DNA from 3 places in the Enterobacter cloacae complex sp. IR5418 genome. Region 1 is predicted to be linked to each of the others. Evidence: predicted binding sites of a transcription regulator. Region 1 holds the regulator's gene; each other region holds the start of a gene.
The links. The regulator PurR, encoded in region 1, represses purine synthesis genes. The targets are predictions, from matches to a motif close to CANGCAAACGTTTGCNTG.
Positions count from the first base shown of each region.

Region 2: a site for PurR is predicted at 5,320-5,337, ahead of pyrD (quinone-dependent dihydroorotate dehydrogenase). Genes of this name have one in related genera too.
Region 3: a site for PurR is predicted at 1,949-1,966, ahead of cvpA (colicin V production protein). Genes of this name have one in related genera too.

Region 1 is NZ_JBMKHS010000047.1:9,202-18,726, reverse strand. Features, by position in the region: gene cfa (cyclopropane fatty acyl phospholipid synthase) at 1-578, opposite strand, end outside; gene punC (purine nucleoside transporter PunC) at 877-2,061, opposite strand; gene punR (DNA-binding transcriptional activator PunR) at 2,175-3,086, shown strand; gene purR (HTH-type transcriptional repressor PurR) at 3,104-4,129, opposite strand; gene ACOTX7_RS21980 (YnhF family membrane protein) at 4,427-4,516, shown strand; gene ACOTX7_RS21975 (MFS transporter) at 4,678-5,844, shown strand; gene sodB (superoxide dismutase [Fe]) at 5,882-6,463, opposite strand; gene ACOTX7_RS21965 (C40 family peptidase) at 6,586-7,344, opposite strand; gene grxD (monothiol glutaredoxin 4) at 7,683-8,030, shown strand; gene rnt (ribonuclease T) at 8,109-8,768, opposite strand; gene gloA (lactoylglutathione lyase) at 8,865-9,272, opposite strand; gene ACOTX7_RS21945 (alkene reductase) at 9,372-9,525, opposite strand, start outside.
Region 2 is NZ_JBMKHS010000012.1:64,951-74,475, forward strand. Features, by position in the region: gene ACOTX7_RS11855 (ABC transporter ATP-binding protein) at 1-179, opposite strand, end outside; gene rlmKL (bifunctional 23S rRNA (guanine(2069)-N(7))-methyltransferase RlmK/23S rRNA (guanine(2445)-N(2))-methyltransferase RlmL) at 192-2,300, opposite strand; gene ACOTX7_RS11865 (YcbX family protein) at 2,399-3,508, shown strand; gene zapC (cell division protein ZapC) at 3,505-4,047, opposite strand; gene pyrD (quinone-dependent dihydroorotate dehydrogenase) at 4,214-5,224, opposite strand; gene ssuE (NADPH-dependent FMN reductase) at 5,474-6,049, shown strand; gene ACOTX7_RS11885 (sulfonate ABC transporter substrate-binding protein) at 6,042-7,004, shown strand; gene ssuD (FMNH2-dependent alkanesulfonate monooxygenase) at 7,001-8,146, shown strand; gene ssuC (aliphatic sulfonate ABC transporter permease SsuC) at 8,156-8,947, shown strand; gene ssuB (aliphatic sulfonates ABC transporter ATP-binding protein) at 8,944-9,525, shown strand, end outside.
Region 3 is NZ_JBMKHS010000001.1:143,676-153,200, forward strand. Features, by position in the region: gene purF (amidophosphoribosyltransferase) at 1-1,371, opposite strand, end outside; gene cvpA (colicin V production protein) at 1,405-1,893, opposite strand; gene dedD (cell division protein DedD) at 2,150-2,836, opposite strand; gene folC (bifunctional tetrahydrofolate synthase/dihydrofolate synthase) at 2,826-4,094, opposite strand; gene accD (acetyl-CoA carboxylase, carboxyltransferase subunit beta) at 4,164-5,069, opposite strand; gene ACOTX7_RS00670 (DedA family protein) at 5,224-5,883, opposite strand; gene truA (tRNA pseudouridine(38-40) synthase TruA) at 5,912-6,724, opposite strand; gene ACOTX7_RS00680 (aspartate-semialdehyde dehydrogenase) at 6,724-7,737, opposite strand; gene pdxB (4-phosphoerythronate dehydrogenase PdxB) at 7,805-8,941, opposite strand; gene flk (flagella biosynthesis regulator Flk) at 9,053-9,525, shown strand, end outside.

The DNA of each region.
Region 1 (9,525 bases):
ACGCTGACGCCGAAATGTTTCGCCATAAACCAGGCAAGACCACCCCAGCCACAGCCGATGTCCAGCACCCGCATACCGGGCTGTAACTGCAATTTATCGCAGATCAGTTGCAGTTTGTCCTGCTGCGCCTCTTCCAGGGTGGTCGCTTTTTTCCAGTATCCGCAGGAGTACTGCATTAAAGGATCGAGCATACGGCTGAACAGATCGTTGCCCAGGTCATAATGCTCTTTACCGACGATCCACGCCCTTTTTTTACTTTGCAGATTGAACAGGCGGGCGGAGGCGATACGTAACGTATCTTTGAAATGACGAGGGAGCTGTTTTTCAAGACCGGCGCGTAATACGCTGGAGAAGAACATATCCAGCCGCTCACACTCCCACCAGCCGTCCATATAGCTTTCACCCAGCCCTAACGATCCCTCCTGTAACACGCGTTTGAAAAAATCGGGATGTTTGATCTGGGGATCGGAGGGGGATGCGCCATTAATCGTAATGCCCGCACGTCCCAACAGTTCACTGACGATCCTGGACCAGTTATCGTCCGGAACGCTGACTTCTTCTATACACGATGAACTCATAGCTTCTCCATCACCTTGCTGTGATCAGAACCTTAAAACAGCGTAGACGCTTTTTTGGTTTGTGAGAAATCTCACGGTAAATGCCCGTGAGGCTAATATCCGACGTAGAACAGAGGAAGGGAGATGACCCTTGCCGAAATGCCTTCCATGGTAAAACGGGAGCACTCCGGCTCCCGTTAACACTTAATATTTATCGTATTTAATCGAACCAAATTCAGTATAGGCCGCAAAATTTGGTGATTCAACAGAAAATTGTTAGCAACCTAATCACTGGTTATTAACATAATTTCCCATGCAATCAGGCGTGCGACGTTTCTGTCTGCGCGCGATGGGCAGAGGATTGCATGCGATAGCCCAGCCCTGCCAGCGCAACGGTAACCAGCATCACGCTGGTAGTGGTGAGCAGCGGTGTGGCAATCAGCGCAGAGACCACGAGGCTGGCCAGGAAACACAGGCCAAGTTGCAAGGTATTTTGCAGCGCGGCAGCGCGGCCTGTCGCCTGCGGGAAAGGACGCAACGCCTGGGCCACAACGATAGGGTAGATGGCCCCGTTCGCGATCGCCATGACGCAGAACGGAATCAAAATTTCTGCCAGCCCGGCGCCAGGAATAAAGCCTACGCCCCAGGTCGCAATCACGCTTAACGCATACAGCACCAGTAACCAGGGCAGCATCTGCTGGCCATCCCATTTTTGCAGTGCGGCGCGACAGCCATAACCGCCCACCAGGAAGGCGATGGTCTGTGGAACGTAGCTCAGGCCGATAGCCGCCGGGCTGTAGCCCATATCATGCAGAATGAACGGCGAACCGGTCAGCCAGGCAAAGAAGCTGGCAGAGCAGGCGGCATAAATCAGCACGTTACCGCGATAGGCTTTTGCCCGCAGTAAGGTGGTAAAAGTAATGGGCTTCGCGTCCGGATGTGTCTCTTTTTTATGTGCTGGTTTAAGCCCGATTGCGGGCAGCATGAGCACCAGCGTGATGGCAAAGAGCGTGGCAAAAATGGCCTGCCAGTCGAAATGCGCCAGGATCCAGCTGCCCAGCAGCGGGGCGAGGGCCGGTGACAGGCCAACCAGCGGCATAATGGTGGCGAAAATGCGGTTAGTGCGCGAGGCCGGATAATAATCGGTCACCAGCGCCTGCCAGGTGACCGCTGCGGCACAGACGCCGACCGCCTGAATAAAGCGCAGCGCCAGTAGCCAGGCGGCATCGCGGACCCACAGCATACCCAGACAGCCTACGGCAAAAATCGCCAGCCCCAGCAACAGGACAGGTTTACGGCCAAAACGATCCGAGAGCGGCCCCCACAGCAATTGCGCAAAAGCAAAGCCGGCAAGGAACAAGCTTAAACTGGCGCTGATGGCGGCGGCAGGGGTTTGCAAATCTTCCTGCATCGCGGCGAACGCGGGCAGATACATATCGGTCGCCAAAAAGCCCAGCACGCTTAAGCCGCCGAGCCAGACTAAAAATCCTTTCCTGGGTTGCACTGTTTATTCTCCTGAGGAGGCAGGTGTACGTTGGCGCAGAGTGTAGGGAGTGCAAAGCGGCTTGTGAAACGCTAATATTTGGCGGGTCCATTCAAAAATTTTGCAGGCAAAAGATGTGGTCAGATTATTCCCTTGAAGTGGTCGATGCCGTGGCGCGTAACGGCAGCTTCACCGGTGCCGCCCAGGAGCTGCATCGCGTTCCTTCGGCTATCAGCTATACGGTGCGTCAGCTTGAAGCATGGCTGGCGGTCCCGCTGTTTGAGCGGCGTCATCGCGATGTAGAACTCACGCCTGCCGGAGCGTGGTTTTTGAAAGAAGGGCGGTCTGTTATCAAAAAAATGCAGATCACCCGCGAGCAGTGTCAGCAGATCGCCAACGGCTGGCGCGGGCATCTCTCAATCGCGGTAGATAATATCGTTAAGCCGGAACGGACCCGGCAGATGATCGTCGATTTTTATCGTCATTTTTCCGACGTCGAACTGCGTGTATCGCAGGAAGTGTTCAACGGCGTCTGGGACGCGCTGGCGGACGGCAGGGCAGAGATGGCGATTGGTGCAACCCAGGCGATCCCGGTTGGTGGGCGCTACGCGTTTCGCGACATGGGCATGCTGAGCTGGACCTGCGTAGTCGCGCGCGATCACCCGCTGGCGGCGCTGGAAGGGCCGTTGAGCGATGACACCTTGCGCAACTGGCCTTCGCTGGTGCTGGAAGATACTTCCCGTTCGCTGCCCAAGCGCATTACCTGGCTGCTGGATAATCAGCGCCGCGTGGTCGCGCCGGACTGGGAGTCGTCAGCCACCTGTCTGAGCGCGGGGCTGTGTGTTGGCATGGTGCCGGTGCATTTTGCGCGTCCGCGCATCGACGCGGGGGAGTGGGTGGCGCTGACGCTGGAAAATCCCTTCCCGGATGCTGCGTGCTGTCTGACGTGGCAGCAAAACGACGTCTCACCCGCCATGGCCTGGCTGCTGGATTATCTGGGTGACAGCGAAACGCTGAACCGGGAGTGGTTACGGGGGCCAGCATAGCTGACCCCGTAAAAGGATTAACGACGGTAGTCGCGGAACGGACCGTCCGCAACGGAACGGCGTTCAATCAGGCGCGGATGGACTTCAATGGACTGGGACTGTTCACGCTTGTTGACGATCCTGTCCATCAGCATATTGAAGGCCGTTTCACCCAGCGAATCTTTTGGCTGGTGAATGGTGGTCAGCGCCGGGGTAAAGAAGCGGGCGTTGCGCACGTTGTCATAGCCAATCACCGAGATGTCCTGCGGGACGCGCAGGCCGAGTTCATCTGCCGCGCAGAGCGCGCCCATCGCCATGATGTCGCCGCCGCAGAACACCGCGGTAGGGCGATGTGGCTGGGAGACGATCTGCTGCATGGCGCGATAGCCCGACTCCGGCTCAAAGTCGCCCTGAACAATCCAGTTTTCCGGTACGGTGATCAGCGCCTCTTCCATCGCTTTCATGAAACCGGCCAGACGGCCAGCACCGGTGTTACGCTCCAGCGGCCCCGGGATCACGCCAATCTCACGGTGACCACGCTCTACCAGGTAACGCCCCGCCATGTAACCGCCTTCAAAGGCGTTATCAATCACGGAGTCGGTGAAGTCTGCGCGGGCTTCGCCCCAGTCCATCACCACCATTGGAATGTGGCGATACTCTTCCAGCATGGAAAGGACCGACTCCGGGTATTCAGAGCACATGACCAGCAGACCGTCCACGCGCTTTTGCGCCATCATCGACAGGTAAGCGCGCTGTTTTTCAATGTTGTTCCACGCGTTGCCCAGAATCAGGGTATAGCCTTTCTGGAAGCAGTTTTTTTCTACGGCTTCGATGATTTCAGCAAAGTAGGCCGCTTCACTGCTGGTGGCCAGCAGGCCAATCGATTTGGTGTGATTAACCTTCAGGCTACGGGCGACCGCACTCGGCGAGTAGTGCAGTTCTTTGATTGCCGCCCAGACGGCATTACGTGTTTCTTCAGCGACAAAACGCGTTTTGTTAATAACATGTGATACGGTTGTAGTGGAAACGTTTGCGCGTTTTGCTACGTCTTTAATTGTTGCCATTAAATGTCACTCCAGACCATATCCTAAGCTCCTGAAAAATATGAAGGTAAACGTTTGCCTTCTCTCACCCTTATTACGCAAACATGAGTTGCGACACGCCGGGAAAACGACACAGGACGTCAGGAGGGGGTCAGTGGCCGGTACGCTAATAAATTTAGCGTGGAATTTTGTCCTATCTTGATGAAAAGGGGAAGAGGTAAAGTGGATATCCGTTTAAATCCTGGAAGATTTTTGACCTGAACTGTGTAAAAATGAGCAAGCTCACTTTTCGTAGGGTGAATAAAAGGAGAAAAATTGATGAGTACCGATCTGAAGTTTTCGCTGTTTACCACCATTGTTGTTCTTGCTCTTATCGTCGCCGGTGGATTAACGGCTGCGCTGCACTGATTTACACAGGGGGAGACGCTTCTCCCTCTCTTTCTGCAACTGTTCCTTCTCCGGCAAAAATCTTTTGCCAAAATGTTAACTTCTCATTTTTTGTGATTGATGTCATGCTTTTGACTTCTTAGTTCTGTGTCGTGTCAGGACACGGCATCCGGAGTTCATTCATGAAAATCAATTTTCCCCTGCTGGCCCTGGCGATTGGCGCTTTTGGGATTGGCACCACTGAATTTTCCCCAATGGGGTTACTGCCTGTTATCGCCCGGGGGGTGGACGTCTCTATCCCTGCGGCCGGTATGTTAATCAGCGCCTACGCGATCGGCGTGATGGTGGGCGCGCCGCTGATGACGCTGCTGCTTTCGCACCGTGCGCGCCGCAATGCGCTGATTTTCCTGATGGCAATTTTTACTCTCGGAAATGTGCTTTCCGCAATTTCGCCGGATTACACCACGCTGATGCTTTCCCGTATTCTGACCAGCCTCAACCATGGCGCCTTCTTCGGACTGGGCTCGGTTGTTGCTGCCAGCGTGGTGCCAAAACATAAGCAGGCCAGTGCGGTCGCCACCATGTTTATGGGCCTGACGATCGCTAATATCGGCGGCGTTCCGGCAGCCACCTGGCTGGGAGAAGCCATCGGCTGGCGTATGTCTTTCCTCGCCACCGCGGTGCTGGGCGTGGTCGCCATGGTCGCGCTGTTCTTCTCTTTGCCAAAGGGGAGTGCCGGAGAACGTCCGGAAGTGCGTAAGGAGCTGGCGGTGCTGATGCGTCCCCAGGTGCTCTCCGCGCTGCTCACCACGGTGCTGGGGGCGGGGGCGATGTTCACCCTTTATACCTATATCTCCCCGGTGCTGCACGATATTACCCACGCAACGCCACTCTATGTTACCGCGATGCTGGTGCTGATTGGCGTCGGTTTTTCGATTGGCAACTATCTCGGCGGGAAATTTGCCGACCGCTCCGTCAGCGGGACGTTGAAAGGCTTCTTAACCCTGCTGATTGTCATCATGGTCGCTATTCCGTGGCTGGCGCGTAACGAAGTGGGCGCTGCGATTGCCATGGTGGTGTGGGGCGCCGCAACCTTTGCCGTCGTGCCACCGTTGCAGATGCGCGTGATGCGCGTCGCGCACGAAGCGCCGGGGCTTTCTTCGTCCGTTAATATCGGCGCGTTTAACCTGGGCAATGCGCTGGGGGCCGCAGCGGGCGGGGCGGTGATCTCCGGTGGTTTGGGTTACAGCTTCGTGCCGGTGATGGGGGCAATCATTGCCGCACTCGGACTGCTGCTGGTGATGATGTCTGGTCGTAAACAGCCTGAAGCGGTGTGTACGGCGGAATAAACAAAAACGCAGAAGGGCTGCCCCTTCTGCGTGTCTCTTACGCGGCGAAGTTCTTCGCAACAAATTCCCAGTTTACCAGTGCCCAGAAGTGTTCCAGGTAGTTCGGGCGCGCATTACGGTAATCAATGTAATAGGCGTGTTCCCATACGTCCACGGTCATCAGCGGCGTTGCGCGGGTGGTCAGAGGGGTACCCGCATTCGAGGTGGATACGATAGCCAGTTTGCCATCGGCTTCTTTTACCAGCCAGGTCCAGCCGGAGCCAAAGTTTTTAACGGCGGCGTCTGTAAACTTCGCTTTGAAATCCGCGAAGCTGCCGAACGCGGCGTTAATCGCTGCGGCCAGATCACCGGTAGGTTCCCCGCCTGCATTCGGTGCCAGGCAGTGCCAGTAGAAGGTGTGGTTCCACACCTGAGCGGCATTGTTGAATACGCCACCGTCTGAACTGCGCACGATCTCTTCCAGCGTTTTGCCTTCGAAATCGGTACCTTTGATCAGATTATTCAGGTTGGTGACATAGGTCTGGTGATGCTTGCCGTAATGGTACTCCAGGGTTTCCGCAGAAATATGCGGGGCCAGGGCGTCTTTTGCATACGGTAGTGCAGGTAATTCGAACGACATTGCTTCTCTCCTTATAGTTTTATACGTTGCCAATAACCCTACAGACAACAAGGACAGAATAGCAAATTGAAAGGGTATGCAAAAGAGGAACTTACCCTGCCACGGAGGCGGCAGGGCAGGGATTAGCGGATGGTTTTTGGCGTCATTACGCGGCGCGCACCCACATAGTGGCGCACCCAGTAATCTTCGCTGAGGGAGGTGATCTGAATGTCCTGGCCGCTGCGCGGTGACTGGATAAATTTACCGTTACCCACATATACCCCAACGTGATCGGCCGTGCCGCGACCCTGGGTGCGGAAGAACACCAGATCGCCATTTTGCAGTTCGCCACGGTTTACAGGCGCAGCGTCGCGCAGATGGTACATCTCATTGGCGGTGCGCGGAATGCGGAACTTCACCAGATCTTTATAGGCATAATAGACCAGCCCACTACAGTCGAAACCAGTGCGGGGAGAGGTGCCACCCCAGCGATACGGTTTACCAATTTGCCCCATCAGTTTATTCATCGCCGTTTTTTGCGCTTTCTGCATGCGCGCTTTATGCACGTCAGCCAGCTTCGTCACTTTAGCGCATTTCGTTTTATGGCCTTTGCGAACGGTGCATTTTTCGTTAACCAGGCTGGCGGTTTTGCGGGTGGTTTTGTGCGTGCCGGAACGGAGAGTTTTACTTTTGCTGGAGGCGGTCTTTTTGGTCTGAGCGGTTGTTTTTTTCTTAACTGTCTTACTGGTGGTTTTTTTCTTACGTTCTGTGCTTTTTGCCAGATGCGTTTTTTGTACGGCAGAATGCCGCGCCTGTTCAGAGGCGTTCGCCGCTGGCGTCAATGAGAGTGTGGTAAACAGTAAAGCACAGAGCGTCATCGAGATTTTAGTTATCCGCGCCACTGGGCAGTCCCCTGATAAGTGCAGGCCACAATGCATACCCGCGTAAGATTTACAAAACCTGTCGATTCTAATCCATAAAATCAGAAGAAGTTAATAGCATTTTTCATTCAAAACGCGTGTTTCGTTAGCAAGTGCAAAAAAATTCACCGTTGTGAAGCACTCCTGGTCGCTCCTTAAGCAAAACCGCGCCGCGTCTGGCGATAAACGTCATTAGCAATGCAACTTTATGCAATAAACGATAAAATCATTAGACGTGACAAAAATGTTATTTTCCGATGTCGGCCTGACCCGCTACAATGTCAGACTGATGCCGTAACAGAAGTTAAAGGAAGCAAGACATGAGCACCACTATTGAAAAAATTCAGCGCCAGATCGCTGAAAACCCGATTCTCCTGTACATGAAAGGTTCTCCGAAGCTGCCAAGCTGCGGCTTCTCCGCGCAAGCGGTTCAGGCGCTGTCCGCCTGTGGTGAGCGTTTTGCTTACGTTGATATCCTGCAAAACCCGGACATTCGCGCTGAGCTGCCAAAATACGCCAACTGGCCGACCTTCCCGCAGCTGTGGGTTGATGGGGAACTGGTTGGCGGATGCGACATCCTGATTGAAATGTATCAGCGCGGCGAACTGCAACAGCTGATCAAAGAGACTGCGGCGAAATATAAATCTGAAGAGCCGGACGCAGAGTAAGTTTTCTGCGGATATAAAAAAGCGACCACAGTATGTTGGTCGCTTTTTTTTGTCCTGTAGGGCTGTCGCTTACCCGGTCTACGACTGAAGATCGGCCTCGTCGCCCATCGGCAGCGGCCAGCCGCCCAGACGCTTCCAGCGGTTGACGATCTCGCAGAACAGCTCCGCCGTACGCTCGGTGTCGTATAACGCCGAATGCGCCTGGGTACCGTCAAACGCAATACCCGCCGTGATACAGGCTTTAGACAGCACGGTTTGCCCCAGCGCCAGGCCGCTTAGTGCGGCGGTGTCGAACGTCACAAACGGATGGAATGGATTACGCTTCAGCGAGGCGCGCTCGGCGGCGGCCATGGTGAAGCTGTGATCAAACGTAGCGTTGTGGGCCACCATGATGGCGCGGCTACAGTCATTTTCTTTCATACCTTTGCGCACCATTTTGAAAATGGCATGCAGCGCCTCGTATTCACTTACCGCTCCGCGCAGCGGGTTTGTCGGATCGATACCGTTAAAGGCCAGCGCCTCTGGCTGTAAGTTTGCCCCTTCGAAGGGTTCAACGTGGAAATGCAGCGTGGTGTCCGGTACAAGCCAGCCCTGTTCATCCATCTTCAGCGTGATGGCGGCAATCTCAAGCAGCGCATCGGTTTTAGCGTTAAATCCGGCTGTTTCTACATCAATGACAACGGGATAAAAACCACGAAAACGGTCGCACAGACCGGTAAATTGAGCGTTATCGGACATCAGGGTCTCTTACAAGGGGGAAAAAGCAGTGCGCATTATGGCAAATTTTGAGAGGGGATGCAGCAAAACAACGGGCGCATAGTGCGCCCTGCGGGATCAATTGCCCAGACCGCGACCAGCGTCTTTGGCTTCGATCAGTTCGATTTTATACCCGTCCGGATCTTCCACAAACGCAATCACGGTAGTGCCACCTTTAACCGGACCGGCTTCGCGGGTGACGTTACCGCCGTTGCTGCGGATGCGTTCGCAGGCTTCGGCGGCATTATCCACTTCCAGCGCGATATGGCCGTAAGCCGTACCCAATTCGTAGCTGTCCACGCCCCAGTTGTAGGTCAGCTCGATGACTGCTTCATCAGACTCCGGGCCGTAACCGACGAACGCCAGAGAGTATTTATATTCCGGGTTTTCGCTGGTGCGCAGCAGCTTCATGCCCAGAACGTTAGTGTAGAAATCGATGGAACGTTGCAGGTCGCCAACGCGCAGCATGGTGTGAAGTAGGCGCATAATTTCCTCATTAACCAGTGGAATGGATTATCTTTTTGAACAGAAACGATGTTTTAGTATAGCGGCGAAAGGTCGCCGCTATCAATGAACAAAGCGGGATTAGAGTGAAGGGTAGTCGGTATAACCTTCCGCGCCGCCACCGTAGAAACTTTCAGGGCGCTGTGGGTTCAGTTCGGCTTTCTTCTGCAAACGGGCAACCAGATCCGGGTTAGCAATGTAGTCACGGCCAAAGGCCACGGCGTCGATCAGACCT
Region 2 (9,525 bases), on a different contig from region 1:
ATACGGCCATCATCCAGCCCCTGTTCACGGTTGAGGATTTTCATCAGCGTTGATTTACCTGCGCCGTTACGCCCCACCAGACAGACGCGCTCGTTATCTTCGATATGCAGCTCTGCATTATCGAGAAGCGGTGAGTCACTGAAAGAGAGCCACGCGCCGTGCATACTAATTAAAGACATTTATTTTTCCTTTCAGACCGCGGAGATCAGCCAGCAGTTGTGGATTTGACGGTTACGGGCAAAGTCCTGAGACAGCGTTTTTTGGCTGATTTCTTGTGCTTTCAGTCCCAGTTCGGCCAGGCCGTCGTGATCCATGCGGAATCCGCGCTTGTTGTTCGAGAACATAATAGTGCCGCCTTTACGCAGCAGACGCTTCAGGTCGTTCATCAGGCGCAGGTGATCGCGTTGAACATCAAAGCTATCCTCCATACGCTTGGAGTTAGAGAAGGTCGGTGGATCGATGAAGATCAGATCGAACTGCTCATCCGTATCACGCAGCCAGCCCAGTACGTCGGCCTGTAACAGGCGATGCTGACGGCCGGTTAAACCGTTAAGACGCAGGTTGCGCTCAGCCCACTCCAGATAAGTCCGGGACATGTCTACCGTGGTGGTGCTACGCGCACCGCCAAGCCCCGCATGGACGCTGGCGCTGCCGGTATAGGAGAACAGGTTCAGGAAGTCCTTGCCCTTGCTCATCTGGCCCAGCATACGGCGGGCGATACGGTGATCGAGGAACAGGCCGGTATCAAGGTAGTCGGTCAGGTTAACCCACAGGCGCGCGTTATATTCGCCCACTTCGATGAAGTCACCCTTCTCGCCCATCTTCTGATACTGGTTTTTGCCTTTCTGACGCTCACGGGTTTTCAGCACCAGCTTGTTAGGCGAAATGCCGAGTACGGCGATGGTGGCCGCGATGACATCCAGCATACGCTGACGCGCTTTCTGCGCATCGATGGTTTTCGGCGGGGCGTATTCCTGAACCACCACCCAGTCCGCATAGCGGTCAACCGCTACGTTGTATTCCGGCAGGTCTGCGTCGTACAGACGATAGCATTCGATGCCTTCCTGCTTCGCCCACTTCTCAAATTTTTTCAGGTTTTTGCGCAGGCGGTTGGCGTAATCTTCCGCCACGCCAGTCGGTTTGCTGTCTGCTGCAATCTCTGCCAGATGGTAGTTCTTCTGCACGCAGTCCAGCGGGCCGTTTTTCGCTTTGAACTGGCGATCGGCACGCAATTGCAGGCAGCTCAGCAGCTCCGGCGAGGCGCTAAAGAGAGAGAGGTTCCAGCCGCCGAATTGCGCTTTCATGTTGCGCCCCAGCAGGCTGTGCAGCGCAATCAGCGCCGGCTCGCTGTCCAGACGTTCGCCGTACGGCGGGTTGCTGATCACGGTCCCGTACGGGCCTTTTGGCAGCGGGTTGGTCAGGTTGGCCACGTCTTTCACCTCGAAGGTGACCAGCTCGCCGATACCGGCGCGACGGGCGTTGCTGCGCGCGCGTTCAATCACACGTGCGTCGCTGTCTGAACCGTAAAAGTGAGAGGTGTATTCCGCCAGCCCCTTACGCGCGCGGGTCTGCGCGTCGTCTTTGACCTCTTTCCAGATAGCTTCATCGTGCTGTGCCCAGCCTTTGAAGCCCCACTGTCTACGATGCAGTCCTGGCGCACGGTCGGTGGCCAGCATCGCGGCTTCAATCAGCAGCGTACCGGAACCACACATCGGATCGAGCAGCGGCGTACCCGGCTGCCAGCCGGAGCGCATCACGATAGCGGCAGCCAGCGTTTCTTTGATCGGTGCCATCCCGGTGCGATCGCGATAGCCGCGAAGATGCAGACCGGCACCGCTCAGATCGAGGGAGATGCTCGCCGTGTCGCCGTTCAGCCAGACGTTAATACGCAGATCCGGGTTTTCACGATCAACGTTCGGGCGTTCCTTATTGCGCCGCGTGAAGCAGTCCACAATGGCGTCTTTGACGCGCAGGGCACCGTACTGGCTGTTGCGGATCTCATCGTTGACGCCGTTGAAATGCACCGCAAAGGTGGCGTCAGGGGTGAAGATCTCTGTCCAGTCGATCATCTGTACGCCAGTGTAGAGATCAAGATCGCTGTAGACCTTACACTCTTTCATCGGCAGCATGATGCGCGACGCCAGACGGCTCCACATCAGGCTCTGGTAAATAAGCCGCGTGTCGCCCTCAAAATGGACACCACCCTGAACCACCCGGCACTCTTTCGCGCCCAGGGCTTCCAGTTCAGTTTTTAACAGCTCTTCCAGCCCACGGGCCGTACTGGCAAACAGAGAATTCATATCGTCACTTTTACTCATAGAAAATTGTCGCGCATTATAGCTAATATGGCGTGTATGTCATAAAGTTGAAGGCTTATTTTCTTTCGCGGGAGTGTGCAGTGGCGACGTTATCCAGGCTTTTTATTCATCCGGTGAAATCGATGCGCGGTATTGGCGTGACTCACGCGCTGGCCGACATGAGCGGATTCGCCTTCGATCGTATTTTTATGGTCACCGAGCCTGACGGTACGTTTATCACCGCTCGTCAGTTCCCGCAGATGGTTCGCTTTACCCCTTCCCCGCTTCATGACGGTTTGCATTTGACCGCGCCGGACGGCTCAAGCGTCGTGATCCGCTTTGCTGATTTTGCGCCGGTTGATGCGCCAACGGAAGTGTGGGGCAATCATTTTACCGCGCGTATTGCGCCGGAAAGCATTAACCAATGGCTGAGCGGCTTTTTCTCCCGTAACGTTCAGCTGCGCTGGGTGGGACCTGCGCTGACCCGTCGCGTGAAGCGCCACGACGCGGTTCCTCTCTCCTTCGCGGATGGTTTTCCCTTCCTGCTAACCAGCGAGGCCTCGCTGCGTGATTTACAAAACCGTTGCAAAGCCAGCGTGCAGATGGAGCAGTTTCGCCCGAATCTGGTGGTGACCGGAGCGGATGCCTGGGATGAAGATACCTGGAAAGTGATCCGCATCGGCAGCGTTATTTTTGATGTCGTGAAGCCGTGCAGCCGCTGTATTTTTACCACCGTCAGCCCGGAGAAAGGCCAGAAACACCCTTCCGGCGAACCGCTGAAAACCTTGCAGTCATTTCGTACCGCGCAGGATAACGGTGATGTCGACTTCGGTCAGAACCTGATCCCCCGCTCCAGCGGCGTGATCCGCGTGGGCGATGAGGTCGAAATTCTGACCCGCGGGCCTGCCAGGTTGTACGGCGCAGGTCAGGAAGAAGAGATGGTTGACGTTGTGACCAACGTCGCTTCCGCGGTGGATATTCACTGGGAAGGCAAAGTTATCCGTGGTAACAATCAGCAGGTGCTTCTGGAGCAGCTGGAGCAGGCGGGTATTCGCGTCCCGTATTCCTGTCGCGCGGGGATTTGCGGATGCTGTCGCATCAAACTGGTCGAGGGTGAAGTGAGTGCCCTGAAGAAATCGGCGATTGGCAATGACGGCACGATCCTGTGCTGTAGCTGCGTGCCAAAAACGAGCGTACAGCTCGAAGCTTAAACCGCCTGTTCAAGGCTGAAGGAATCGACGCGCAGCTGTGGCTTCAGCCTGTCATTCATTACTTTAATGGCATCACCTAACTGCATGACTCGCCCGGCAATGGTCACGCCGGGTTGGGCCAGCAAACAGAGCGCGGCGTTTTCACCGGGTTCAACCACCAGCAAATTCACCTCTTCTTCGGTATCGCTCAGATTGACGCTTGCCGCATCGCCGATAGCCGGGGTCCAGCTCATGCCGTGCGCGAGGAAATGCCAGCTTTTCGGCATTTGTGGTTTCAGGAAACGGATCGCCACCAGCGCATTTAAAACCAGTTCAGCGCGCTGTTCTTTGGAGAGATCGAACTCGCGGCATTTTTCTTCAAAAGAGAAATAGAGTGCAGCATCGTCAACGCAAAAGCCTGAAGGAGCAAACGCGTCTGGCGTTAACATTCGGCGCGCAAAACGAGAGCGAAACAACATGCCATTGGCTAAGTCGAGCATCATACGGTCATGCTCGTCACAAAAATACCAGCGCCAGTTATCGTCAGGTTTAATTCGCATGTTTCTCTCCCGTCCCCTAAACGTCCTGTACTAAAAATGTCCTGTTTGTCGCTTCGCTTATAACACCAGTAATAAAAGACTATAATGTCTAAATAAGCAACAATGACGGAATATAAAACAACCAGGGCTGGAAATAAAGCCCTGGTTGTCTGATTAAGAGAAAAGATTAGATATGCGTGACGATTTCTTTAATCAACGGCGGCCCTTTAAAAATAAAGCCGGAATAAATTTGCACCAGCGATGCGCCTGCCGCCATCTTCTCACGTGCAGCGATGACGGAGTCAATGCCACCCACGCCAATAATCGGCAGCTGGCCTTTTAATTCCGCGGAGAGTGCGCGAATAATTTCGGTGCTTTTTAATTGTACCGGACGGCCGCTTAATCCACCCGCTTCGTCACAGTTTTTCATTCCCTGGACGAGAGAGCGATCGAGTGTCGTATTGGTTGCAATCACACCATCAATATTATGGCGAACTAAACTGTCGGCAACCTGGATCAATTCTTCAACCGAAAGATCCGGGGCGATCTTAACCGCGACCGGGACATATTTTTGGTGGATCGCCTGTAGCGCCGTTTGTTTATTTTTAATGGCGCTAAGAAGATCGTCGAGCGCTTCGCCATATTGTAATGAACGCAGCCCCGGGGTGTTAGGCGAGGAGATATTCACCGCGATATAACCGGCATAGGCATAGACTTTTTCCATACAAATCAGATAGTCATCTTTACCCTGCTCAACCGGCGTATCTTTATTTTTGCCAATATTAATACCCAGCACGCCATCAAAATGGGCTTTTTTAACGTTCTCCACCAGATGATCGACGCCAAGATTATTAAAGCCCATGCGGTTGATCAGCCCCTCGGCTTCAACCATGCGGAACAGACGCGGCTTATCATTTCCCGGCTGCGGGCGCGGCGTCACCGTCCCGATTTCGATCGAGCCAAAGCCCATCGCACCGAGTGCATCAATACATTCGCCATTTTTGTCCAGACCGGCCGCCAGGCCCAGTGGATTTTTGAAGGTCAGGCCCATGCACTGAACTGGTTTTTCTGGCACGTTTTGACGCACCAGCGCGGCCAGAGGCGTTCCTGTAATACGGCGTAACTGCTGAAATGTAAATTCATGAGCGCGCTCAGGATCGAGCTGGAAAAGGGCTTTACGAACGAAGGGGTAGTACATGAACTCTCCTGGATTCCCGGTGTGCAAACCGGGAGGGGATTATGTGCGATCCCGCCCGGAAAGGGAATTGACCTGTGGCAAAAAAAGCCATGTAAAACGCAATCGTTTACTTATCGGTTCGCTTCTTATGCATTTTTCTGCATTCATCCTGAGGATAAATCATTTAGTGGAATAACCACACAATGTCACACTCCTGAAAATTGTTATGAATGTTAGATAAAAGCAAACAATTAGTTATAAGGAGCAACCATGCGCGTCATTACTCTGGCCGGAAGCCCCCGCTTCCCCTCTCGCTCCAGCGCTCTGCTGGAATACGCTCGCGAAAAGCTTAATGCTCTGGATGTGGAAGTGTGCCACTGGAATTTGCACAATTTCGCACCTGAAGATCTGCTCTACGCCCGTTTCGACAGCCCGACGCTGAAAACCCTGATCGAACAGCTTAAGGGTGCTGACGGGCTGGTCGTCGCGACCCCGATTTATAAAGCCTCTTTTTCCGGCGCACTGAAAACGCTGCTCGATCTGCTGCCTGAACGCGCGCTGGAGGGTAAAGTCGTCCTGCCGCTGGCCACAGGCGGTACGGTAGCCCATTTACTGGCGGTGGATTATGCCCTTAAGCCGGTACTGAACGCGCTGAAAGCGCAGGAGATCCTGCATGGCGTCTTCGCTGACGACTCACAGGTGATCGACTACCAGCATAAACCGCATTTCACGCCAAACCTGCAAACCCGCCTCGACAGTGCGCTCGACACCTTCTGGCACGCCCTGAATCGTCGGGATCGCCATGCAGCGGCATTTTATCAAACACAAGGAGTGGCGCATGTTTAAAACCATTACCCGTATCGGGCTGGCAGGTCTGCTGGCAGTGGCGTCGCTGGCTCAGGCGACGGAGAAAGCACCGGAGAGCCTGCGTATCGGTTATCAGAAAGGCAGCGTCAGCATGGTGCTGGCGAAAAGCCATGCGTTGCTGGAGAAGCGTTTTCCGAAGACCACATTCTCGTGGGTCGAATTCCCTGCCGGACCACAGATGCTGGAGGCTTTAAACGTCGGGAGTATTGATTTAGGCAGCACCGGCGATATCCCGCCGATCTTTGCGCAGGCTGCCGGGGCGGATCTGGTTTACGTTGGCGTTGAGCCAGCCAAGCCGAAGGCAGAGGTGATCCTGGTGCCGGAAAACAGCGAGATCAAAAGCGTCGCCGATCTTAAAGGTCATAAGGTTGCTTTCCAGAAAGGTTCCAGCTCGCACAACCTGCTGCTGCGCGCGTTGCAGGAGTCCGGCCTTACATTCACCGATATCCAGCCCGTTTACCTGACGCCTGCCGATGCGCGCGCTGCGTTTCAGCAAAAAAATGTTGATGCCTGGGCTATCTGGGATCCGTACTACTCCGCCGCACTGTTGCAGGGCGGGGTACGGGTGCTGAAAGACGGCACCTCCCTGAAGCAGACCGGTTCGTTCTACCTGGCAGCACGTCCTTACGCTGAAAAAAATGGCGCCTTTATTCAGCAGGTGCTGGATACCTTCACCCAGGCCGATGCGCTGACCCAGAGCCAGCGTCAGCAGAGCATTACGCTACTGGCAAAAACCATGGGCCTGCCTGAACCGGTGATCGCCACCTATCTGGATCACCGACCACCCACCACCATTGCACCGGTTGATGCCCACGTTGCCGCTCTCCAGCAACAAACGGCAGACCTCTTTTATCAAAACCGCCTGGTTCCAAAGCAGGTGAATATTCGCGAACGCATCTGGCAACCCGATGGCATTGAAGGAAAAAAATCATGAGTCTGAATCTTTTCTGGTTTTTACCCACCCACGGTGACGGACACTATCTTGGCACAGAAGAAGGCGCCCGCCCGGTTGATCACGGCTATTTACAGCAGATCGCCCAGGCAGCAGACCGCATCGGTTTTACCGGGGTGCTGATCCCGACGGGCCGCTCATGTGAGGATGCGTGGCTGGTTGCCGCGTCAATGATCCCCGTCACCCAGCGCCTGAAATTCCTGGTAGCCCTGCGCCCGAGCGTGGTGTCGCCAACCGTCGCAGCGCGTCAGGCGGCAACGCTGGACAGGCTTTCCAACGGCCGTGCGCTGTTCAACCTGGTAACGGGCAGCGATCCGCAGGAGCTGGCGGGCGACGGCGTCTTCCTCGATCATACCGAGCGTTATGAAGCCTCCGCAGAGTTTACCCGCGTCTGGCGACGTCTGCTGGAAGGGGAAACCGTTACCTTCGAAGGAAAACATATCCACGTTCGTGATGCGAAACTCTACTTCCCGCCGGTACAGCAGCCGCGCCCGCCGCTCTATTTTGGCGGATCGTCGGATGTGGCCCAGGATCTGGCCGCCGAACAGGTCGATCTCTATCTGACCTGGGGTGAACCGCCTGAACTGGTGAAAGAGAAAATTGCCCAGGTACGCGCTAAAGCCGCAGAACATGGCCGTACGGTGCGCTTCGGTATTCGCCTGCACGTGATCGTCCGCGAAACCAGCGACGAGGCCTGGCAAGCCGCCGACCGTCTGATCGCTCATCTGGACGACGGCACCATCGCCAAAGCACAGGCGGCGTTTGCCCAGACTGACTCCGTGGGCCAGCACCGGATGGCCTCCCTGCACAACGGCAAGCGCGAAAATCTTGAGATCAGCCCGAACCTGTGGGCCGGGGTGGGTCTGGTGCGCGGCGGCGCGGGCACGGCGCTGGTCGGCGACGGTCCTACCGTGGCGGCACGCATTAATGAGTACGTGGAACTGGGGATCGACAGCTTTATCCTGTCTGGCTATCCGCATCTGGAGGAGGCGTACAAGGTAGGTGAACTGCTGTTCCCGCATCTGGATGTCGCTATCCCGGCCATTCCGCAGCCACGTCAGCTTCAGTTACAGGGCGAAGCCGTGGCGAACGCGTTTATCCCGAGAAAAGTCGCGCAAAGCTAAGGAGTCACTATGTCTGCAACCGCACAAAAATGGCTGCTGAGCGCCGCGCCATGGTTTCTGCCCGTCGGCATTGTCCTCGTCTGGCAACTGGCGTCGTCAATTGGCTGGCTGTCGAGCCGCATATTGCCCTCTCCGGAGGGCGTTGTGAAAGCATTCTGGTCGCTCAGCGCCAGCGGTGAGCTATGGCAGCACCTTGCCATCAGCTCCTGGCGCGCGGTAATCGGCTTTTCGATTGGCGGAAGCATCGGCCTGACGCTGGGACTGATCAGCGGCCTGTCACGCTGGGGTGAGCGGCTGCTGGATACCTCCATTCAGATGCTGCGTAACGTGCCGCATCTGGCGCTGATCCCGCTGGTTATCCTGTGGTTTGGCATTGATGAGAGCGCCAAAATTTTCCTCGTGGCGCTGGGGACGTTGTTCCCTGTTTATATCAATACCTGGCATGGGATCCGTAATATCGATCGCGGCCTGGTTGAGATGGCCCGCAGCTATGGTTTGTCCGGTTTTGCCCTGTTTACCCATGTGATCCTGCCGGGCGCCCTGCCCTCCATTATGGTTGGGGTGCGTTTTGCGCTCGGCCTGATGTGGCTGACCCTGATCGTGGCGGAAACCATTTCGGCTAACTCCGGTATTGGTTATCTGGCAATGAACGCCCGCGAGTTCCTGCAAACGGACGTGGTGGTGGTTGCCATTATCCTTTATGCCCTGCTCGGCAAACTTGCGGACGTCAGCGCCCAGTGGCTGGAACGTAGCTGGCTGCGCTGGAACCCGGCCTACACCGCTCAGGAGGCGAAAGCATGAATACTGCACGACTGAACCAGGGAACACCGTTACTGCTGAACGGCGTGACCAAACGCTACGGCGATAACACCATTCTGAATGCGCTGGATCTGCATATTCCTGCCGGACAGTTTGTGGCCGTTGTCGGTCGCAGCGGTGGCGGCAAGAGTACCCTTCTGCGTCTTTTAGCCGGGCTGGAAGCGCCAAACGGCGGTGACATTCTGGCAGGCACCACGCCGCTGGCCACGATTCAGGATGATACGCGCATGATGTTTCAGGACGCGCGTCTGCTGCCGTGGAAAACGGTGATGGATAACGTCGGGCTGGGTCTGAAAGGCAGCTGGCGGGAGGACGCCCGGCAGGCACTCGCCGCAGTCGGGCTGGAACATCGCGCGGGAGAGTGGCCTGCGGCCCTGTCGGGCGGTCAGAAGCAGCGCGTGGCCCTGGCCCGGGCGTTAATCCACCGCCCCGGCCTGTTACTGCTTGATGAACCGCTCGGCGCGCTTGATGCTCTGACCCGGATCGAGATGCAGGATCTGATTGAGACCCTCTGGCAGACGCACGGCTTTACGGTGCTGCTGGTGACGCATGATGTAAGC
Region 3 (9,525 bases), on a different contig from region 1:
GAACTGCTGAATATCCGGGTTCTCGGCGCGCACCGCGTCGATCAGATCGTTCAGATCCTGGAAAATCAGGCCGTCGGCCCCGATGATCTGGCGAATCTCATCCACTTCACGACCATGCGCAATCAGCTCGTTAGCGGTTGGCATATCAATGCCGTACACGTTCGGGAAGCGAATTTCTGGGGCTGCGGAGGCAAGATACACTTTCTTCGCCCCGGCCTCGCGCGCCATCTCGATGATCTGCTCAGACGTCGTGCCGCGCACGATGGAGTCATCCACCAGCAGCACGTTCTTGTCGCGGAACTCGGCACGGTTAGCGTTCAGCTTACGACGTACGGATTTACGACGCAGTTGCTGGCCCGGCATGATAAAGGTGCGGCCCACGTAGCGGTTCTTCACGAAGCCCTGACGGTACGGCTTGTCCAGAATGCGGGCAATCTCCAGCGCGATATCACAGGAGGTTTCAGGGATTGGGATCACCACGTCGATGTCGAGATCGTCCCACTCACGGGCTATCTTCTCGCCCAGCCTGGTGCCCATATTCACGCGCGCACTGTAAACGGAAATCTTGTCGATGAACGAATCCGGACGCGCGAAGTAAACGTATTCGAACAGGCACGGGTTGCTCACCGGGTTGTCGGCGCACTGACGGGTAAACAGCTGGCCCTTCTCAGTGATGTAGACCGCTTCGCCTGGCGCGACATCACGCAGGAATTCGAAGCCCAGGGTATCCAGCGCCACGCTTTCGGAGGCAACCATATACTCGGAGCGTCCATCGCCGAGGTCACGTTTGCCGAGCACCAGCGGGCGGATGCCGTTTGGATCGCGGAAGGCTACCATACCGTGACCGATGATCATCGCTACGCAAGCGTACGCGCCACGGATCAGGCGGTTAGTCGCGGCAACGGCGGCAAAAATGTTGTCTGCTTCCAGCGGATAATGGCGGAAGTTGTCCAGCTCACTGGCAAAGATATTGAGCAGGATTTCAGAATCAGAGGTGGTGTTAATGTGGCGACGTTTCTCTTCAAACAGCTTTTTACGTAGCTCGTGGGCGTTGGTCAGGTTGCCATTGTGGGCAAGCGTGATGCCATACGGGGAGTTAACGTAAAAAGGCTGAGCCTCAGAGGCGCTGGAACTGCCAGCAGTAGGATAACGAACGTGACCGATCCCCATATTACCTTGCAGACGCTGCATATGGCGGGCTTCAAACACATCGTTTACCAGGCCATTCGCCTTACGTAAACGGAAGCAGTTGTTTGCATCAATGGTGATGATACCCGCAGCATCCTGCCCACGGTGCTGAAGCACCGTTAACGCGTCATAAATCGACTGGTTTACCGGCATGAAACCGGCGATACCGACAATACCGCACATTCGTCTTTTCCTCGTTAAGCCACATCTCAGGGTTTATGCCCTGGGCAAGAAACTCGACGTGCTTTGCAGATAGTCAAAGAACCATCTGATGATGAAGCTGAACTCCGGAATGAGCTGCGATTTTTGCCAGTCTTCACTTTTGGAAAACCCGGTAAAGGTATCCAGGAAGAACAGGATCGCGGCCACAATCAGCACGCCTCGCAACGCCCCGAAACAGATGCCGAGCACCCTGTCCGTTCCTGACAGACCGGTTTTCTCGACCAGCTGACCTATCACGTAATTGACGATAGCGCCGACAATCAGCGTCGCGATAAACAGCACCGCGATGGCGATTCCGTTTCGGACCAGTTCATCTTCAAAGCCCGTGAACCAGACAGACAGGTAAGTGTAGTAATGACTGGCAACAAAGAAAGCACAACCCCAGGTTACCAGCGATAACGCTTCACGAACAAAGCCACGGATCAGGCTAACCAGACAGGAAAAACCAATCACCGCAATGATGGCGTAATCAATCCAGACCATATGTGTCCCACGATTTAACGCCCTGTCATCCAGTTCGGGGCGAATTCTAACAGAAAAAGAAAACGTTTGCGTAGGGATTTCCTTCCCACGCATAAATAAAAAAGGCGCTGAAAAAATGCTCAACGCCGTTGGCTTATTACGTCTCTTTGGACGCCTGCCATTCCCCCTCACCCCAGCCCTCTCCCTCAAGGGAGAGGGAGCAAACCATTCCCTCGCCCCTCTGGGGAGAGGGTTAGGGTGAGGGGGGTAGATCTTATCAGTTCGCGCTGTAGTTCATCACCACACCGCTCAACCCGGAGATCTGCTTCAGCTCGCCCAGCGAACCTTTGAGCTTATCCTTCGACGCATCCGGCCCTACAAGGATACGGGTGATTTTACCCTGCACCGGCGTGGTGGGTGAAGTATAAACACGGTATCCCGCACCGCGCAGTTTACTCACGATCTCATTGACCTTATCAGCGTTTTTCAACGCACCGAGCTGAACAACGTAGGCTTTACCGGTCGGTGCCGCGTCTTGTTTTGCTGGCGGTGGCGTGTCTGAGGCGGCTGCCAGTTGCTCGGCCGCTTTATCCCGCTGCGGTTTCGGCTGCGGCTTCTCCACCGGTTTTGGCTTCTCAACAGGCTTAGGCTGTTCTACCGGCACCGGATCAATCTCGATGTTATTGTTCGTCGCCAGACGCGAAGGATCGAGCGACGGCGCGGCTGCATCACCTGCGCGCACCTCTTCCGCTGCGCCTTCCGGCGGCTGGGCAGGCAGCGCCTGCGTTGCCGCTGGCAGCATGTCGGGCTCCTCGCGATCGCCCGGCTTAGGTACCAGCGGTATGGCCGCAAATTCATCCTGGTAATGCTTTTTCTGCCCGTCGAGCAGACCCGGGAGAATAATCACCCCGAGCGCGACCAGCACAATGGTTCCTGTTAAACGGTTCTGAAACTTACTCGCCACCGGTTCTCCCCGCGTCCATCACTTCCATGACATGTGCCACCGTGTGGAATGATCCACACACCAGCACGGTATCTTCTGGTTTAGCCTCCGCCATCGCAGCACGCCAGGCCGAAACCACACTGCTGTAGATTTCGCCTTTGCCGAGATGTTCCATCAACTGCTCAGCAGTCGCGCCGCGCGGCCCTTCCAGAGGAGCACAATACCAGCTATCGACCACACTCTCCATGCAGGCCAGCGTACCGCCAATATCTTTATCATGAAGCATACCGATAACCGCCAGCACGCGCCCGGTTTTTGGTAACGATTTGAGACGTCCTGCGAGGTACGCCGCCGCGTGCGGGTTATGCGCCACGTCCAGAATCAGACGCGGCGACTCGCTCACAATCTGAAAACGCCCCGGCAGCAGTGCGTTCTGAATGCCGTCACGGATCGCCTGCTCGCTTACCGCTAATCCGCTGGCGCGCAGTGCCGCCAGCGCGGTCGCCGCGTTAGGCTGTGGCACCTGCGGCAGCGGCAGGTTGTCCAGCACGCCGTGGGCGTCGCTAAAGCGCCAGCCGTTGTCCTGCACCTCATACTGCCAGTCTTCGCCGCGACGCAGCAGATGTGCGCCCTTCTCGTTTGCGACATCAGCAATGGTGTGCGGCATGTCCGGCTCACCGACCACGGCGGGCTTGTTGGCGCGGAAAATACCGGCCTTCTCGCGACCAATGCTTTCGCGGTCCGGACCCAGCCAGTCGGTGTGATCCAGCGCGATGCTGGTGACGACGGCGACATCCGCATCCACCATATTGGTGGCATCCAGACGCCCGCCCAGCCCCACTTCCAGGATCACCACGTCCAGTTGTGCCTGTTTAAACAGCCACAGCGCCGACAGGGTGCCGTATTCAAAATAGGTTAATGAGGTTTCCCCGCGCGCAGCTTCAATAGCAGCGAACGACGCCGTATGGGCCGATTCCGCCAGCTCGGTGTTCTGCACCCTCACGCGCTCGGTATAGCGCACCAGATGCGGCGAGCTGTATACGCCAACCTTGTATCCCGCCGCCATCAGGACAGATTCCAGCGTGCGGCAGGTGGTGCCTTTACCGTTAGTGCCGGCGACGGTAAACACGAAAGGCGCGGGTTTCAGCACGTCAAGACGCGCGGCAACCTGGCTTACGCGCTCAAGGCCCATGTCGATAGTTTTACTGTGCAGATTTTCCAGATAAGAAAGCCACGCGGCCAGGGGCGACGTGGCTTGAGGAATGCTTTTATTTTCCATGATGCCCGGTTGTCATTAACGGTTAGAAAGCAAAAGGGCAGCGCCATTCGGCCCTGCCCTTTTCAGTTATCAGGCCTCGGGTTCCTGATCCGGTACCACCACGCCTTCGCGCGGCTCGTCCGGGTTCGGCGCTGGCAGATTCATCAGCTTCGCCAGAATGCTGGCCAGTTTGAGGCGCATTTCCGGACGGCGGACGATCATATCGATGGCGCCTTTCTCGATGAGGAACTCACTGCGCTGGAAGCCCGGCGGCAGTTTTTCACGCACGGTCTGCTCGATAACGCGAGGACCGGCAAAGCCGATCAGCGCTTTTGGCTCGGCGATGTTCAGGTCGCCCAGCATCGCGAAGCTTGCGGAGACGCCACCCATAGTTGGGTCGGTCAGTACCGAAATGTACGGCAGACCGCGCTCCTGCATTTTCGCCAGCGCCGCAGAGGTTTTCGCCATCTGCATCAGGGACATCAGCGCTTCCTGCATACGTGCCCCACCGGAGGCGGAGAAGCAGATCAGCGGGCAGTTGTCTTCCAGCGCCTGCTCAACGGCACGCACGAAACGCGCACCCACCACAGAGCCCATTGAGCCGCCCATGAAGGAGAACTCAAACGCGGCGGCAACCACTGGCATCTCATGCAGGGTGCCTTTCATGACGATCAGCGCGTCTTTCTCGCCGGTCTCTTTCTGTGCAGAGGCCAGACGATCTTTGTATTTTTTGGAGTCGCGGAACTTGAGCACATCTTTTGGCTCCAGTTCGCTGCCCAGTTCTACCAGAGAACCTTCGTCCAGCAGGCTATGCAGGCGGTTGCGCGCCGACATACGCATGTGGTGGTCACACTTCGGACACACCTCAAGATTGCGTTCCAGCTCTGCGCGATACAGAACCTGGCCGCAGCTATCACACTTCGTCCATACCCCTTCAGGAATGCTCGCTTTACGCGTCGGGGTAATGTTGCTTTTAATTCGTTCAATCCAGCTCATTGATAACCTTTCTGCCTGAACCTGGTCGTATGCCAGTTTTGCTGTAAGAGGCGAATAATGCCATTTTTGCCTCCAACAGACCATGAATGTTGCACATTAAAACATAACAGCCCGAAACTTTGGATAAAAAAGTGGTCGAACCGCCAGCGTGCATTTACTTCGCTTGTTTTGCCGCCGCGCGTTTGTGACGAATGATTTCGATCACCCCCGGCAGAACGGACAGCACAATAATCGCTACAATCAGTAACTTAAGATTTTCCTGAACCACAGGCAGATCGCCAAACAGGTAGCCCGCATAGGTAAAGAGCAGCACCCACAGCAGTGCGCCCACCACGTTATACATTGCAAAATGACGATAGGACATGTGGCCCATTCCCGCCACAAACGGTGCAAATGTACGCACAATAGGCACAAAGCGGGCAAGGATAATGGTCTTGCCGCCATGGCGCTCATAGAACGCATGGGTTTTATCTAAATAACTGCGACGGAAAATCTTCGAGTCCGGATTACTGAACAACCGCTCGCCAAATACCCGCCCGATGGTGTAGTTGACCGCATCACCAATAATTGCGGCAATGATCATCAGGACGACCATCAGGTGGACATTCAGATCATTCGTTGGCAGCGCGGATAACGCACCCGCCACAAACAGCAGCGAATCGCCCGGCAGGAACGGGGTCACCACCAGACCGGTTTCACAGAACAGGATCAGGAACAGAATGGCATACACCCAGACGCCGTACTGCGCGACCAGCTCCGCCAGGTGAACATCAATATGCAGGATGAAATCAATCAGAAAACGTATTACGTCCATATTGTCTAAGCCCTAATTGCACCTTTGTTTAGTCCGCTAAAAACAGCGGGCCCATTGGCGGTTTTGGCAGGTCGAACCGGTCCGGATAATCCACCGAAACCAGATACAGCCCTTCCGCTTTCGCCGTTGCTGCCGCAAGCGTTCTGTCCTTCGCTGCCAGCAGTTCTGCAATCCAGCTCTCCGGCTGGTGTCCGGCGCCCACTTCCATCAGGCTGCCCACAATATTCCGCACCATATGATGTACAAAGGCATTGGCTTTGATATCCACCACCACATACGCGCCATAACGACTGACGTTAATGTGCATGACGTTACGCCACGGCGTACGGGACTGACACTGCACCGCACGAAACGACGTAAAATCATTCTCTCCAATCAGGCACTGCGCCGCACGCTGCATACGTTCTGCATCGAGCGGTTCATAAAAATGCGTCACGCCCTGGCTTAACACCGCCGGACGCAGGCGCTGGTTGTAGATGACATAACGGTAGCGCCGCGCCGTCGCGCTGAATCGCGCGTGAAAATCATCCGGCACAGCTTTCACCCAACGCACGGCAATGTCACCAGGCAAATTCGCATTTACACCCAGCGTCCAGGCCGCGTCTTTGCGAACGGCGGTGGTGTCAAAATGCACCACCTGCCCCGTGCCGTGAACGCCGGCATCGGTGCGGCCCGCACAGAAAACGCTTATCGGTTCATTCGCCACCTGAGAGAGCGCTTTCTCCAGCTTCTCCTGGACGCTGCGCACCTCATTCTGACGCTGCCAGCCATAGTATTTACTGCCATCGTACTCAATGCCGAGGGCAATTCTGTGGACCGGCTTCTGTTCCACATCAGACATCAGTACAGATACTCCTGCACCAGTTTTTCCGCGATTTTGACCGCCATCAGCGCGCCGCCAAAACGCACGTTGTCGGCAACGGACCAGAACTGCACCTGCTCCGGCATTCCGTAATCGTTACGCACACAGCCCACGGAGAGATGCGCGCTGCCGGTGGCGTCGCCCACCTGGGTCGGGAATTCGCTCTCTTCGGAAAGGACAATGTCCTCACCGCGGCCAAACGCGTCGCGGGCTTCTTCAGCCGCCAGCGGACGCAGGGCTTCAAAGCCGACCATCTGCGCGTGGCCGTAAAAGACCGGAGACTGCACGACACTCGCGGAGATCATCAGCCCGTCATCCTGCAAAATTTTGCGCGCTTCATCGACAATACGACGCTCTTCCCGCACCGAACCTTCACGATCCGGCAGCAGCGGCAGCATGTTAAACGCCAGCTGGCGGCCAAAGAAATCATCTTCGTCGATCGGGACGCCGTTCAGCAGCTTCGCGCTCTGCCCTGCCAGCGCATCAACAGCCTTTTTGCCGTTAGCGGAGGCAGACAGCAGGCTGGTCACGGAAATACGCGACAGACCACCGTCGTCGATCAGCGGCTTCAGCGCGGTCAGCAGCTGGCTGGTGAGGCTGTTCGGTACCGCGATGACGTTACGGTTGCGGTAGTCAGCCAGCACAAACGGGTTGACGTCCGGCACCACCAGCGGCACATCCGGCTCCAGGGAGAACAGGCCGCTCAGGTCGATCACCAGACAGCCTGAATTGGTCGCTTCTTCAATATAAGACGCCGTGGCTTCCGCTCCTGCGGCAAAAAACGCCAGCTGAGCCTGCGTCCAGTCAAACGCGGCGGCATCCTGCACCATCACGGATTTCCCGCCGAAACGCAGATGTTCTCCTGCGCTGTCGGTACGCGCCAGCGCGTAAATCTCACCCACCGGGAACTGACGCTCAGCAAGGGTTTCAAGCAGGGCTTCGCCCACGGCGCCAGTGGCGCCCAAAATGGCAATGTTCCAGCCTTCAGACATGGTGGTTTACTCCAGAAATAAAAAAGCGTCCCTGTCAGAGTATCCGACAGGGAGCATTAAGAAGACATTAATGCGCCGGGTGATGGACGGCGTTAAAACCCAGCGCTTTCAGCAGCGTCGCAGCCGCTGCGTCATCGCACATCACATACAGGGAAGACCACTCGCGGCGCTCAACGTAATGCTTGCGCAGCTTGTCAAACTCACCCGGGATCCCCGCCACTTTACGCAGCAGCGCATCGTCGCGGCGCACATCATACACCAAATGTACCAGCCTTTTCAGCGTTGCCTGATCGAGCGGGCCATGCAGGGTGATGCGGCCAAATTCAGGCGCGGGTAGCAGCGTATCCAGCGCCACCTGCTGCGGATGGCCGATAAAGGCGCTGTAAGCCTCAAACACCTGGGTTGTGCCGCGCGCTTTGCCTTCGAGAGTATACCCCGCGATATGCGCGGTACCCACGTCCACCTTATTCAGCAATGCGACGTTAAGATCCGGCTCTGGCTCCCAGACGTCCAGCACGACGCTCAGATCTTGTCCCGCGTCGAGACATTTCAGCAGCGCCGCGTTGTCCACCACCGGCCCCCGGCAGGCATTTATCAGAATAGTGCCAGCCTTCAGACGGCGGATCCGTTTTTCATCGGCCAGGTGCAGAGTCTTGTACGGCCCCTCTTTAAAGAGCGGCGTGTGGAAGGTGATGACATCGCACTCGTCGACCAGCTCATCCAGCGCGCGGAAGTCGCCTTCATCGCCGTTGTCCTTGCGCGGCGGATCGCACAGCAGGGTGCGAATACCCCAGGCTTCAAGACGCTTTTGCAGACGTCCGCCAACGTTGCCCACCCCCACAATTCCTACGGTGCGGTCTTTCAGCGCAAAACCATCACGCTCGGCCAGCATCAATAGTGAGGAAAAGACATATTCCACGACGGCAATGGCGTTACAGCCTGGCGCCGCGGAAAAACCAATCCCTGCCTGCTTAAGCCACTGGTCATCCACATGATCGGTCCCGGCCGTTGCCGTCCCGACAAATTTAACCCCTTTGCCGGAGAGCAGTGCCTCATTTACTTTGGTCACCGAGCGCACCATCAGGGCGTCTGCATCGTCCAGTTCGCTGACCGGGATCGGGCGACCAGGGACAGCCTTAACCTCACCCAGGCGGCTGAACAGCTCACGGGCGTAAGGCATATTTTCATCAACGAGGATTTTCACGTCTGAGTACCTGTTTGAGAGGAAGTAAACCTGCCAAGTGTGCCATAATCTCGCCGCCGGGCATATATCTCCGCCCGGTTACGCAGAGTTTGACTTTAAGGATTTTTGACGATGCAGCCCATTTCAGGTACGCCTCCGCGCCCTCCGGGTGAAGGCCCCGTAACGCCCAACACCCCAGGCGAACAACCGCTCTCCACGCAGCAACGCACCGTACTGGAGCGGCTGATCACGCGCCTTATTGCGTTGACCTCACAGCAAAACGCAGAGGTATGGGCTGGCGTTAAGCACGATTTGGGCGTCAGAAACGATGCGCCGCTACAGTCGCGCCATTTCCCTGCCGCTGAACAAAACCTGAACCAGCGTCTTGCCAGCGCACAGCAGCAACATACTACCCGTCAGATTATCTCGCAGCTGACCGAGCTGTTGGGCCAGGGGAATAATCGCCAGGCGGTGAGTGATTTTATCCGTCAACAGTACGGTCATACCGCCCTGAGCCAGCTTTCGCCGGAACAGCTGAAAACCGTGTTGACCCTGCTGCAAAGCAATCAGCTTTCTATCCCACAGCCGCAACAGCGCCCGTCGAC